DNA from 2 places in the Pandoraea pulmonicola genome. Region 1 is predicted to be linked to the other one. Evidence: predicted binding sites of a transcription regulator. Region 1 holds the regulator's gene; the other holds the start of a gene.
What was found. Region 1 encodes LexA, which represses DNA repair genes until DNA is damaged. Its sites were predicted from a motif close to ACTGTATNNNNATACAGT; they were not measured.
Positions count from the first base shown of each region.

Region 2: RO07_RS08935 (PA0069 family radical SAM protein) is a predicted target of LexA. The motif match lies at 5,078-5,095, and genes of this name have one in related genera.

Region 1 covers NZ_CP010310.2:2,507,924-2,514,848, forward strand. The annotation lists gene typA (translational GTPase TypA) at 1-212, shown strand, start outside; gene RO07_RS11080 (enoyl-CoA hydratase/isomerase family protein) at 463-1,575, shown strand; gene RO07_RS11085 (hypothetical protein) at 1,690-2,103, opposite strand; gene lexA (transcriptional repressor LexA) at 2,271-2,924, opposite strand; gene RO07_RS11095 (sulfate ABC transporter substrate-binding protein) at 3,255-4,211, shown strand; gene cysT (sulfate ABC transporter permease subunit CysT) at 4,237-5,100, shown strand; gene cysW (sulfate ABC transporter permease subunit CysW) at 5,121-6,026, shown strand; gene RO07_RS11110 (sulfate/molybdate ABC transporter ATP-binding protein) at 6,076-6,925, shown strand, end outside.
Region 2 covers NZ_CP010310.2:2,046,443-2,053,367, reverse strand. The annotation lists gene trmD (tRNA (guanosine(37)-N1)-methyltransferase TrmD) at 1-19, opposite strand, end outside; gene rimM (ribosome maturation factor RimM) at 90-725, opposite strand; gene rpsP (30S ribosomal protein S16) at 847-1,098, opposite strand; gene RO07_RS08955 (PQQ-dependent sugar dehydrogenase) at 1,298-2,518, shown strand; gene RO07_RS08950 (META and DUF4377 domain-containing protein) at 2,705-3,514, shown strand; gene RO07_RS08945 (TM2 domain-containing protein) at 3,524-3,973, shown strand; gene RO07_RS08940 (Rossmann-like and DUF2520 domain-containing protein) at 3,983-4,924, shown strand; gene RO07_RS08935 (PA0069 family radical SAM protein) at 5,162-6,346, shown strand; gene RO07_RS08930 (Lrp/AsnC ligand binding domain-containing protein) at 6,436-6,924, opposite strand.

The DNA of each region.
Region 1 (6,925 bases):
ACCCGATCAAGGGCAAGCAGCTCACGAACGTGCGTGCGTCGGGTACCGACGAAGCCGTGCGTCTGGTGCCGCCGATCGCATTGAGCCTGGAATACGCCGTGGAATTCATCGACGACGACGAACTCGTCGAAGTCACGCCGCAAACGATTCGTCTGCGCAAGCGTTTCCTGAAGGAACACGAGCGCAAGCGCGCCTCGCGCGAAGAGAAGTAAGCCCGGCGATGGCGGCGGTGCGTGGCAGACGACAGTCCGCTGCGCCCGCGACGTCCGTTGGTTGGAAGGAAGCCGGTGCCTCGCGCCGGCTTTTTTGTTGGCCGTTCGCCTGTGAATTTGCGATGTCCGACGTGCGGCGCAATGGTTGCCGCCGGCCGTCGCTAGCCCCCGAGGATGTCGTTGTCGACATGGCGCGTCGCCGTGCGCAACGATGTTCATTCCGTTGACGATTTTGAAACACTCGCCTGACATGACCGAATTTGTCCGCACCGAAATCCGTGGTCGCATTGGTTTCATCACGCTGACGCGCCCGAAGGCTCTCAACGCGCTGTCGCACGACATGATCCGCGCGATCGCTGCTGCGCTCGATGGCTGGCGCGACGACCCGAAGGTGCTCGGCGTCGTGCTGCAAGGAGAGGGCGAGAAGGGCTTGTGCGCGGGGGGCGACATTCGCTATTTCCATGAGGCCGTCAGTGCCGGGCGCACCGACATCATGGACTTTTTCACCGACGAGTACCGGCTGAACTACGCCATCGCCGCTTATCCGAAGCCCTACATCGCATTGATGGACGGCGTGGTGATGGGCGGCGGCATGGGCGTCTCACAGGGAGCCGCGCTGCGCATCGTGACCGAAGCGACGCGCATGGCGATGCCCGAAACGGCTATCGGGCTGTTCCCTGATGTCGGCGGGGGGTATTTCCTCGCGAATCTCGCAGGGCGTCTCGGCGAGTATCTCGGCACGACCGGCCTCGTGTTCGGTGCTGTCGACGCATGTGAAATCGGCCTGGCCGACGCGGTGCTGCCGCGCGCCTCGCTGCCTGCGCTGTGCGAATTGCTGGCGAACGGCGAGTGGCAGAACGCCGATGCCGTGCTCGATGCGGCGCGCAACTTTGCTCGCGAGAGCCTGCCGCCCGCCGGCATTGCCCCGGGCAAGCTCGCGCCGTTGCGCGATGTCATTGATCATCATTTCGGTCTGCCCGACATGCCAGCCATTCTTCACTCGCTCAAGCGGGAAGCGCGTTGCGAGTATTCGGGGTGGGCCGAAGAGACGGAGGACCTGCTGCGTGCCAAGCGCTCGCCGCTGATGGTCTGTGTCACGCTGGAGCAGGTGCGCCGCGCCCGCAAACTGTCGTTGGCCGACGAGCTGCGCGAGGAGTGGCTGATGATGCGCAGCGTCTTCAACCTCGATGGCCGTACGGGCGCCGAAGGTGTGGAGGGGATTCGCGCACTGGTCGTGGACAAGGATCACAAGCCGCGCTGGCAGCACGCGAACATCGAAGCGGTGACGCACGCCGATGTGGCGCGCTTCTTCGAAGGTGAGCGCCGCGGCGCAGACAACCCCTTGCGCGATCTGGGGCAGTGATGGTGGCGTGACTGGTTGCCTGCGCGATCGGTTCGTCGACGAACGCGGCCATGGGCGGTCCCGGCTGGCGCCATAGATTCTTCAGACGGCGCCTCCCGGATTTCGGCCTGCGACTTACACCGCAGCCTGGCAGAACTGCTCGCCGACGGCCTGATCGAGCCTGCGGCAGATGTCGGCAATGCTGCCGACCATCACGATGTGCGACACATCGCGATACACGCGCACGTCGTGAGCGGCATGTCCGTTTCCGTTCCCGTTACGGTCGCGCACATCGCGGGATGCCTTGACGGCCTTGCCGGCGGGACATGCGCGGCGCGTCGCCGATGCGACTGCCGACGTCAGCGTGCGCGGCAGCAGCGTACTGCGGGGGCGCACCGGCACGGTATAGGAACGCGCCGTGGCGGGCGCCGCGGCGAACGGGCCGGACAGCGCGGACAAACCGTACACCGCGGACAGACGCGCTTGCGACGACACCCGAACACGCGCTTCACCCAGCGACGTACGCAGCAAACCAAAGAGTCGAGCCATGATGCGATCCTTCTTCCAATATGGGTCGGAGGGGCGTATCCCGTTGCATCGCTTCACAAATCACAGGCGCAGCAGGGCACGGGCGCCGGACCCAGCCCGGCGCAGACGGAAATGCAAATCTTCAGGGAGTGGCGCGTGTCGCTCTCGCGGCGCGCCCGGACAGACGCCTAGAGGTCGTTGTTGCGGATCAGGCCAACCGCAATCCCCTCCAGCGCAAAGTCACCGCTTCCTTCATCGACATGGATGTTCTCGAAGTCGGGGTTCTCGGCGATGAGTTCGACCCCGCCCTTGATGCGATGAAATCGTTTGACGGTCACGTCGTCGCCGATACGCGCCACGACGATCTGACCTTCGCGTGCGTCCGCGGCCTTCTGCACGGCGAGCAGGTCGCCATCGAGAATGCCGGCGTCGCGCATCGACATCCCGCGCACCTTCAACAGGTAATCGGGTTGGCGCGCGAACATGTTCGGATCGCACTGGAAATTGCGTTCGATGTGCTCCTGCGCCAGGATCGGGCTACCGGCGGCCACACGTCCGACGAGCGGCAGCGACAGTTGCATGAGGCTCATATGCGGCAACGTGAACTGATGCGCGCCACCAGCTTCGTCCAGACGCTTGAGGCGGATGCCGCGCGACTGACCGGCCGCCAGTTCGATCACGCCCTTGCGCGCCAGCGCCCGCAGATGCTCCTCCGCCGCATTGGCCGAGGAGAAGCCCAGTTCGGCCGCAATCTCGGCGCGCGTAGGCGGAAAGCCGGTGCGCTCGATCGCTTGTCGGACCAGTTCGTAGACTTGCTGTTGACGGGCAGTCAGTTTGATCATGGCATTACTGTATGGAAGCACAGGTGGCTGTATTTTTGTACAGTGTTTGCAAAAAGGCAAGCGAAACTTCATGTAGTGCATGAAGTTCGTCGACATCCGACGCGATTTTGGCCGGCTGCCGTCATCAGCACGAAATCGCTAATCCTTATTCCGGCATAAACAAAAGAAAAATAATTATTTTTAATTATTTAGCGCCCCCCATAGACTGGCGTCCTACCACACGTAAGCAAACGAGGAGTGCAAGTCATGAGCAGAGCAGCACGGGGATCGAAAGCTAAGAAGCTGGCAAGCGTATTGGGCAGACTGGGTGCGGTGGCGCTGGCCGCCGGCATGGCGATTCAGGCGCACGCGGCGAGTGTTTCGCTGCTGAACGTGTCGTACGATCCGACGCGTGAACTGTACGCCGACTACAACAAGGCCTTCGAAGCGCATTACAAGCAGATCGCGGGCGACACGGTCAACGTGAAGGCCTCGCACGGCGGCTCGGGCAAGCAGGCCCGCACCGTGCTCGATGGCGCACCCGCCGACGTCGTCACGCTCGGCATCTCGGCCGACATCGACGAACTGGCGCAAGCCGGCCTCGTGAGCAAGGACTGGCAGAAGCGTCTGCCGGACAACGCCACGCCGTACACGTCCACCATCGTGTTGCTCGTGCGCAAGGGCAATCCGAAGCAGATCAAGGACTGGGGCGATCTGGTCAAGCCGGGCATCAGCGTCGTCACGCCGAATCCGAAGACCTCGGCCGGCGCTCGCTGGAACTACCTCGCCGCATGGCTCTATGCGCTCAAGCAACCGGGCGGCAACGAGCAGAAGGCGCAGGATTTCGTCAAGGCGCTGTACAGGAACGTCGGCGTGCTCGATTCGGGCGCACGCGGGGCGACGACCACGTTCGTCGAACGCGGTATCGGCGACGTGCTGATCGCCTGGGAAAACGAGGCGCTGCTGTCGGTGAAGGACCTCGGTCCGGACAAGTTCGACATCGTCGTGCCGTCGTCGTCGATCCTGACGGAGCCGCCGGTGGCGGTGGTCGACAAGAACGTCGACAAGCGCGGTACGCGCAAGGTCGCCGAGGCCTATCTGCAATGGCTGTACTCGCCGCAGGGGCAGGAAATCGCCGCCAAGCACTTCTACCGTCCGCGCTCGCCGGAAATCGCGAAGAAGTACGAGTCGCAGTATCCGAAGCTCAAGCTCTATACGGTCGACGCCGATCTGGGCGGCTGGACGAAGACGCAGGCGAAGCACTTTGCCGACGGCGGCATCTTCGACCAGATCTACACTAAGAAGTAACGGCACAGCGAAAGGGGACCATCGCATGAGTACCGCACTGTTTCCTCTCTGGCGCAAGCCGAGTGCCTTGCCGGGCTTCGGCCTGACGATGGGCTACACCGTCGCGTACCTGAGCCTCGTGGTGCTGGTGCCGTTGCTGATGGTCTTCATCAAGGCGAGTTCGCTCGACTGGGCGAGCTTCGTGGCCGCCGTGGGTTCGCCGCGCGTGCTGGCGTCGTACCGCCTCACGTTTGGGATCTCGCTCGCGGCGGCGCTTCTCAATGCCGTGTTCGGCTTCATTCTGGCGTGGGTGCTGGTGCGCTACACGTTCCCGGGCAAGCGCTTCGTCGACGCGCTCATCGACCTGCCGTTCGCGCTGCCGACGTCGGTCGCCGGCATCGTGCTGGCGGCTGTCTATGCGCCCAACGGCTGGGTCGGACGCTGGTTCGAGCCGCTTGGCATCAAGATCGCTTTCACGCCGCTGGGCATTTTCGTGGCGCTGACGTTCATCGGTCTGCCGTTCGTCGTGCGCACGCTCCAACCGGTGCTCGAAGAGTTCGAGCGCGAGCAGGAGGAGGCGGCGGCGTGCTTGGGCGCGTCGCGCTGGCAAACGGTGCGTCACGTCATCCTGCCGGCCGTGCTGCCCGCGCTGCTGACCGGTTTCGCACTGGCCTTCGCGCGCGCCGTCGGCGAATACGGTTCTGTCATCTTCATCGCGGGCAACATCCCGATGGTCTCGGAAATCACGTCGCTGCTCATCGTCACCAAGCTCGAGCAGTTCGATTACGCGGGCGCCGCGGCGCTGGCCGTGGTGATGCTGGGCATCTCGTTCGTGTTGCTGCTCCTTATCAATACCCTGCAATGGTGGCTGCAAAACCGCCATTCGGGCCGGCGCGCCAGCGGCGTGTGATTCCAGAGAACGTTTCGATCATGTCCGATTCACTCGCACTGTCGCCCGCCTTGTCGCAGACGACCTCCGCGCACCGCGCCGATCCCACCGACGAGCCGGCGCTCGTCAAGGTCGTGCTCATTGGCGTGGCGCTGCTGTTCTTTGCGCTGTTCCTGGTGTTGCCGCTCGTGTCGGTGTTCGTTACCGCGCTGGGCAAGGGCCTGGCTGCCTACTGGGAGGGGCTGGCCAACGACGACGCATTGTCGGCCATTCGCCTCACGCTGCTCATCGCGGTCATCGCCGTGCCGCTCAATCTCGTGTTCGGCGTGGCCGCATCGTGGGCGATTGCGCGCTTCGAATTTCGCGGCAAGAGCTTCCTCACCACGCTCATCGACCTGCCGTTCTCGGTCTCGCCGGTCATTGCCGGCATGACGTTCCTGCTGCTCTTCGGCCGTCAGGGCCCGCTGTGGGACTGGCTCGACGCGCACAACCTGAAGATCGTGTTCGCACTGCCGGGCCTGGTGCTCGCCACGGTGTTCGTCACGTTTCCTTTCGTCGCGCGCGAGCTGATCCCGCTCATGCAGGCGCAAGGCAGCGAAGAGGAGGAGGCGGCGCGCGTGCTCGGCGCGAGCGGCTGGCAGGTGTTCACCCGCGTGACGCTGCCCAAGATCAAATGGGGGCTGCTGTACGGCGTGATCCTGTGCAACGCCCGTGCGATGGGCGAATTCGGTGCGGTGTCGGTCGTCTCCGGCCACATTCGCGGCGAGACGAACACGCTGCCGCTGCACGTGGAGATCGAATACAACGATTACCACACCGTGGGCGCATTCGCGGCGGCATCGATTCTCGCGCTGCTGGCGCTTGCCACGCTTGCGCTCAAGCTCTGGGCCGAGCGCAAGCTGGCGCAGGACAAGGCCGCGCGGCGCGAAGACGCCGTACAGGCCTGACCCGCCGCGGCGGCACGACAACACGACAACGTATCGAGGAGCAAGGCAAATGAGTATCCAGGTACAACAGGTTTCGAAGCGTTTCGGTGATTTCGCGGCGCTCGACGACGTCAGTCTAGAATTCCCCACGGGCGAGCTCGTCGCGCTGCTCGGGCCGTCCGGCTGCGGCAAGACCACGCTGCTGCGCATCGTCGCCGGGCTGGAGTTCGCCGATGCGGGGCGCGTGTTGCTCAATGGCGAAGACGTCGCCTCGGTCGGCACGCGCGAGCGGCAGGTCGGCTTCGTGTTCCAGCATTACGCGCTGTTCCGTCACATGACGGTGTTCGAGAACGTGGCGTTCGGCCTGCGCGTGAAGTCGCGTCGGGAGCGCCTTCCGGACGCGCGGATTCGCGCCAAGGTGCACGAACTGCTGGGCCTGGTCCAGCTCGATTGGCTCGCCGATCACTATCCGGCCGAGCTTTCGGGCGGGCAGCGTCAGCGCATTGCGCTGGCGCGTGCGCTGGCCGTCGAGCCGAAGGTGCTGCTGCTCGATGAACCGTTCGGCGCGCTCGACGCGAAGGTGCGCAAGGAGCTGCGCAGCTGGCTGCGCCGGCTGCACGACGAGCTGCACATCACGACGATCTTCGTCACGCACGATCAGGAAGAGGCGCTCGAAGTGGCCGATCGCATCGTGCTGATGAACCGCGGCAAGGTCGAGCAGATCGGTGCGCCGCAGGACGTATACGACACGCCGGAAAGTGCCTTCGTATATGAATTCCTCGGCGCGGCCAACCGTCTCTCGGGCGAGTTGCGTACGCACGATTTCATCGCGGATGCCGGCGCGTATCGGGTGACGGTGCCGCGCGACGATCTGCCGGCGCTGCCGCGGGACGGCCGGGCGATCGCGTACGTGCGTCCGC
Region 2 (6,925 bases), 460 kb from region 1:
TGACGACGTCAAACTGCATCAGACCGGATCCGTCCAAAAGTGCCCGACCGCAGCAACGGCCGGGCGGTCAATCGGCAACAACGCGCAACTCAGTAATCGAGGCCCCAGTCGGCCACAATACGCCTCGCCTCGACATCGACAGTCTGCACGTATTGCCCGACGAACGGGATCAATCGCTCGGCGGTCTTCGCCGGCTTGCCGTCGGCCGCCGGTGCTTCGTAGGCGACACGCAACACGGTATGAATGCCGTTGTCGAGCAAACCCACGACCTTGCCGAGTACTTCGTCCTGCAAATTCGTTACCTGGGCGCCAATCAGGTCGACCCAATAGAATTCGTCTTCGCCGGCCGTCGGGAAGGCACTTCTTGGCACCCAGACCTGAAGACCCTTGAGCGCCTCGGCAGTCGTCCGGTTACCACTGCCGCGCAGCTGCGCGACCACCGTTCCGGAATGTCCACGGCTAAGCAGCACATCAGCCATCGCATAGGTCGACTCGCCGGGACGGCGGAAATACCAGCGATCCGCCGACAGAAGCCCTTCGCCCTTGCCGGTGTGCGGCTGCACCTTGATCCAGCCACGAATTCCGTAAGCGTCGCCGATGTAACCCAGTTCGACGAGATCGTCGGGCACTTCGGACACCGGGGCGAGCACCTGCTCAGCACGCTTGCCGGCAGCCCCGAGTTTCAGCGGCAACCGCGCACGTGCGGGTCGATCGGAACGAACCATGCCAATCCAACGTTGTGACGAACACACGGCGATGCCCACTCCAGATTGCTCGGGAGCAAGCACCGCCGTTCAATTCTTATGCCATCGGCAAACCGATAGCAATGCGTATCTTGCTAAACGCTCAGGCAGCAGCCTTGGCGCCTTGCTTGATCAGGCGAGCCACGGTCGGCGACAGTTGGGCGCCAACGCCTTGCCAGTACGTCAGACGGTCCTGAGCGATGCGCAGACCTTCCGTGCCTTCGGCAGCGACCGGGTTGTAGAAGCCAATACGCTCGATGAAGCGGCCATCGCGGCGGTTACGCGAGTCGGTTGCAACGATGTTGTAGAACGGGCGCTTCTTCGCGCCGCCGCGAGCCAGGCGGATAACGACCATAATAAATCCTTGTGAATCCAGAAGTGTTCGGACAGAAAACGCGTGATTATAGCGCAAAACCCTCGTCAAAACAAACACTTCGCCAAACGATCGACAAGGCCCGTCAAGCCAGGCCACGACTGGGCGGGCACCGCGGCAATCCAGGGCCGCGGGTCACTGGTCTACAATGTACCAATCCTTTGTGTGAAGCGAGTCCTGCATGCGACGATTTCCCGATGGATGGCAGCCCACCTTCCGGCCGCAATGGCTAGCGCGGCTTGCCGCGCGAGGCGCCTGCCTCGGGAGCCTCGCGCAACGGACGGGCGCTGTACTCGCCGCAAACGTGCTTGCCACCGGTCTCGCCGTCGGGCCTGCGCTTGCGACTGCGCGGGACGCGCTCCCCATCGAACGCCTTTCCCTGCCGCCCGGCTTCCACGTCGAAGTGCTCTCCGATCAGGTCCCCGGCGCACGCGGCATGGCGCTCGGCCCCAAAGGCACGCTATTCGTGGGTAGCCGCGCACAGGGCAACGTTTACGCCATCACGCTCGATCCCTCTCGCGCCTACGCGGCGAAGGTTCGCACCATCGCGTCCGATCTGAACATGCCCATCGGCGTCGCGATTCACAACGGCTCGCTATATATATCCGCTGTCTCCCGTATTCTTAAGCTTGACGATATCGAAAACCGGCTCGACAAACCGGGCAAGCCTGTCGTCGTGTACGACATGCTCCCGAGCGAGAGCCACCACGGCGGACGATATATCGCCTTCGGCCCCGATCAGCGGCTCTATGTGGGAGTGGGTGCGCCCTGCAACGTCTGCAAGCGCGACGAAAACCGCTACGCCATAATTGGCAGCATGAAAGCGGACGGCAGTGACTGGCGGGTCGTCGCCCGTGGCGTGCGCAACACCGTCGGGTTCGATTGGCAGCCGGGCACCAACGCGCTGTGGTTCACCGACAACGGCCGTGACCTTCTCGGCGATGACTTACCGAACGACGAACTCAATCGTTTGGGCCGCCCGGGCGAACACTTCGGATTTCCCTATTGCCACGCTGGCGATATCGTCGACCCGGAGTTCGGCCGGGAAAAGCCCTGCGCAGCCTTCACACCCCCAATGACCAAGCTCGGCGCCCATGTCGCTGCGCTCGGCATGCGCTTCTATACAGGTAAGCAATTTCCGAACGACTATCGCGGCAGCATCTTTATCGCGGAACATGGATCATGGAACCGAAGCCGCAAGGTCGGGTATCGCGTAGTCCGTACCGTGCTCGACGCAAAAGGCAACGTCACTAGACAGGAGGTCTTTGCACAGGGCTGGCTCGGCAGTGACGAGTCGGTCTGGGGACGCCCCGTCGATCTCCTCACGCTACCGGACGGCTCCTTGTTGATCAGTGACGACTATGCTGGCGCAATCTACCGCATCACCTACCGCAGACCGTGAGACATCACCATGGCGCCAATCCCTTGCACTTCCGAGCGCCCCTCCCCCGTGCGAAGGGGAACTGACAATGAACCCGGACGGTCAACGCTTCACGGTACTCACGGCCTCATCCGGACATTTCATCCTCCGTCCGTCGTCATGATTTCGCCGTCCCTGCCCTCTCCGCAACCAAAAAACAATCCCATCATGACTCAACGTCGACTCTCGTTCCTGCCTTCGTCGTTCGCTTCCTATCTGGCGGCCTTGATCGTCCCGGCAGCCATGCTGGCCGGTTGCGCAGCACCGTCCGGCGGGGGGGACAATCAATCCGCCTCGCCTGACGCATCGGCCACGGCCAATGCGCCGGCCGATATTCTCGGCACCTGGCAGTTGGTGAAGTGGGAGGGTGCCAGCGACGTTCCGCCCCTGCCGGAAGGTCGCACGATCAATCTGACATTCAACGACAAGAACGCCTTCTCCGGCACCGGTGGCTGCAATCGGATCTTTGGTCAGTACAAGATCGGTCCGGGCAACGGACAAGTGAGTCTGCAGGCGCCTGCCGCAACGCGCATGGCATGTCCGGATTCGATGGCGTTCGAAGACCGTTATCTGAAAACGCTGCCTCGCGTCACGCGTTTCGAGCGCCGCGATACGCAATTGACGCTTCGCACGACCGACGGCGAAACACTGACTTACGCGTCGCAAACGCTGCTCAATCGCACCATTGCCGGCGCCACCGGAAACCAAAAAACGGAAGACCGGATCCTGGACGTCGACTCGAAGATGGCGGATTGCGCAGGCGTGGCCAAGCGCAAGTGTCTGCGCGTACGCAACGCGGATGACTCGGGCAAAACGCAGTGGGAACTCTGGTACGCCCACATCGATGGCTTCGAGTGGAAGCCCGGCGTAGAATACCGCGTGAAAATCCACGGTGAACCGATGGAAAATCCGCCCGCCGACGCTTCGAGCATGCGCTGGACGCTCGTCGAAGTCATTCGAGAAACACCTTCCCGATAACGCGCCCCGATGAACGCAGTCGCCTATAAATCCAAGACCCTGACCGCTGGACTGGCCATGCTGTTCGGCACGATCGGACTGCACCGCTTCTATCTTTACGGTCTGCGCGATCGTTTTGGCTGGGCTCATATCGTGGGCTCGGCATGCGGGATTGCCGGATGGGGATTGTTGGTGACGAGTGAGTTGCGTTCTCCCGCCGGGTGGGTCCTGACTATCCTCGGAGCCATTTCGCTGTTCTCGGCCTTTCTTGCCGCCATCGTCTATGGCCTTCGTCCCGACGAACGCTGGAACGCCCAGTTCAATCCGAGCGCGCGGCAAAAGTCGCGTTCGGGCTGGACGGCGGTCATCATTGTCGCCGTCTCCCTGTTTGTCGGCGCCATGCTGATGATGGTCGGCTTTGCCGTGGCGTTCCAGACCTATTTCGAAACGCACGACACGCCCAACCGCCTGTCGCAATAACGTTTCGCCTTGACTACGACATCCTCCCCCTCTCTCAAGCCGACGCTCGGCTTCATTGGCGCGGGCCGCGTCGCTCGGGCCATGGCCGCTGCGGCATCGCGCGCCGGCTATCGGGTGACAGTTGTCGCTAGCCGGCAACTCCACGCCGCGCAACGCATCGCGACAGCGCTGCGCGAGTGCGAACCGATGCCAGTTGAACGGCCGCGGGACATGAATGCGGTCTTCGACCATGCCGATCTGGTGTTTCTGACGGTTCCCGACGACGCCATCGCCATCTGCGCCACCGCCCTGTCCCCGAAAGCCGGACAAGCGCTGGTGCATTGCAGTGGCGCGTCCGAGGTCGCTCTGCTCGCACCGGCGGCGAGCCACGGCGCCCAGATCGGGGGGTTCCACCCGCTCTTTCTGTTTGCCGGGCTGGACAACGACGCCGAGCGCATGTCCGGTTGCGCCATCACGATCGAAGCGGACGCGCCGCTGAACCGCACGCTGCAGGCACTGGCCCGCGACATGGGATGCCGCGCCCTGTCGATTCCTGCTGGCGAACGCATGCGTTACCACGCCGGCGCCAACTACGCCGCCAGTTTTCTGCTCTGCCTGCTCGACGAAGCGACGACGCTCTGGCGTGCGGTCGGCATGCCGGAGGCCGACGCACAAGCCGCCATATGGCCGCTCGTGATGGGCACCCTTGACGCGGCTCGCGAGCGCGGACTGCCGGGCGCCCTCGCCGGTCCGGTGTCGCGCGGCGACGCCGGCATCGTGGCTCGACATACGGAAGCGCTGGCGGTCATGGGCGGAAACCACGCGACGCTGTACTCGCTCCTGACGCTTCGAGCGATCCATCTGGCCCGCCAACGTCCGAACGCCGACCACGCTGCACTCAACGCCATCGCCAGAACCATCGCCCCCTACCTGCCCCCAACCGCGCCGCCCAAAGCAGGCGGCAGTGCATAACGCTGCGTAGTTCCACCACATCCAGACAGCCGGCCATCCCCGCCAGCCACGGTCGTCCCCGACGCTATTCGCCTCATTCAGCGGCCAGGCCGTGTTCGCCCCACCCGCCACACTCGTCCATTTGTCGCCGTACATGATTGCCTCCGTCGAAATACTGTACAAAAACACAGTATAATGACGAGCATTCCCTGCGGACACCCGTTGCCGGTGTCCGGACTGCTTTCAAGGAGACGAGCCATGGCTTCCTCGTTCGCGCCGCCCCCGTCGCGCAAGGGCCGAGGCGCTACTGCCAATCTGGAGTCACGCTTTTCGGCCTGGCGCCGAGAAAGCGATGAAACGCGCCACGAATCGGACATGGCCCAGGAATGCGAGGTCAAATTCGTCACGCAGGTCGCACTGGAGAATGCGCGCACGATCATTTCGCGCAACACGTCGGCGGACATTCCGTTCGACCGCTCGATCAACCCCTACCGTGGCTGCGAACACGGTTGCACCTATTGCTTTGCGCGCCCGACCCATGCCTATCTCGGTCTGTCCCCCGGGCTCGACTTCGAAACGCGGCTCTACGCCAAGCACAATGCGGCCGAACGGCTGGACGCAGAACTGCGCAAACGTGGTTATCAACCCGCGCTTCTCGCACTGGGCGCCAACACCGATCCATACCAGCCTATCGAACGGGAATACCGCATCACACGTAGCGTGCTCGAAGTGCTGGAGCGCTTCGGGCACCCGGTTGGCATCACCACGAAATCCGCGCTGGTCACACGCGACGTCGACATTCTGTCGCGCATGGCCGAACGGGGACTGGTGCGTGTGTTCATCTCCGTGGGAACGCTCGACGCGGACATCGCCCGTAAGATGGAACCTCGCGCGAACACCCCGGCCCGCCGTATAGAAGCCATTCGCAAGCTGACCAGTGCGGGGATTCCGACCGGAGTGATCGTGGCGCCGATCGTGCCCGCGTTCACCGACTTTGATATCGAGCGCGTGTTAACCACCGCCGCCGAAGCGGGTGCGACCTACGCCGCCTACGTGATGCTACGGCTCCCTCTCGAGGTTCACGACGTTTTCGTGACGTGGCTGGAAGAGCACTACCCGCTCCGAGCACGCCACGTGATGAGCCTGATCGAGCAGGTGCGGGACGGCAAACACAACAGTTCGGAATTCGGTACCCGCATGAAGGGGACGGGTCTACATGCCGAGTTGATTCGGCAACGCTTCCATCTGGCGGCGCGCAAGCTTGGACTCAACCAGGCGCGCCCGCCGCTGCGCAACGATCAATTCAAGGTCCCGGCGCCGGACTCACCGCCCAGGACTGGCAGCAATGGCGGTAAGCCAGCGCGCGACCGGACGTCGCCAAGAGGAACATTGGATTCCAGCGATCCAACGGGAACCGCCAATCCGCAGTTGCCGCTCTTCTGACGCTTCTGGCGAATCGCATCAGGAGCCGGCATCAAAAACCATATTCGCGCCGAAGCGGTGCAGTGGCACCACGCCATCCCTGCCCCGCCTCACTCCTCGACGTAAATCGTCAGCGTCTCCTTGATCTCCTCCATCACGACATAGCTCTTCGACTGCACAGCGCCCGGCAGTTGCAAAAGGATGTCGCCGAGCAGTTTCCGATACTCGGACATCTCGCGAATACGCGCCTTGATCAGATAGTCGAAATCGCCCGAGATCAGGTGGCACTCCATCACCTCAGGTATGCGCAGCACTTCGCGCCGGAACTGGTCGAACATGTTGCCCGACTTGTGGTCCAGCGTGATCTCGACGAACACGAGCAGCGCCGCCCCCAATGCCGCGGGATTTACCCGGGCGAAATATCCCATGATCACGCCATCGCGCTCCATGCGCTTGACGCGCTCGATGCACGGGGTGATCGACAGGCCAACCTGCTCCGAGAGGTCCTTCATCGACATCCGTCCGTCCTGCTGAAGCAATGTGAGGATGCGCCGGTCGAGCCGGTCCAGCGTCCGGATCGATTGCTGTTGAACTCTCATG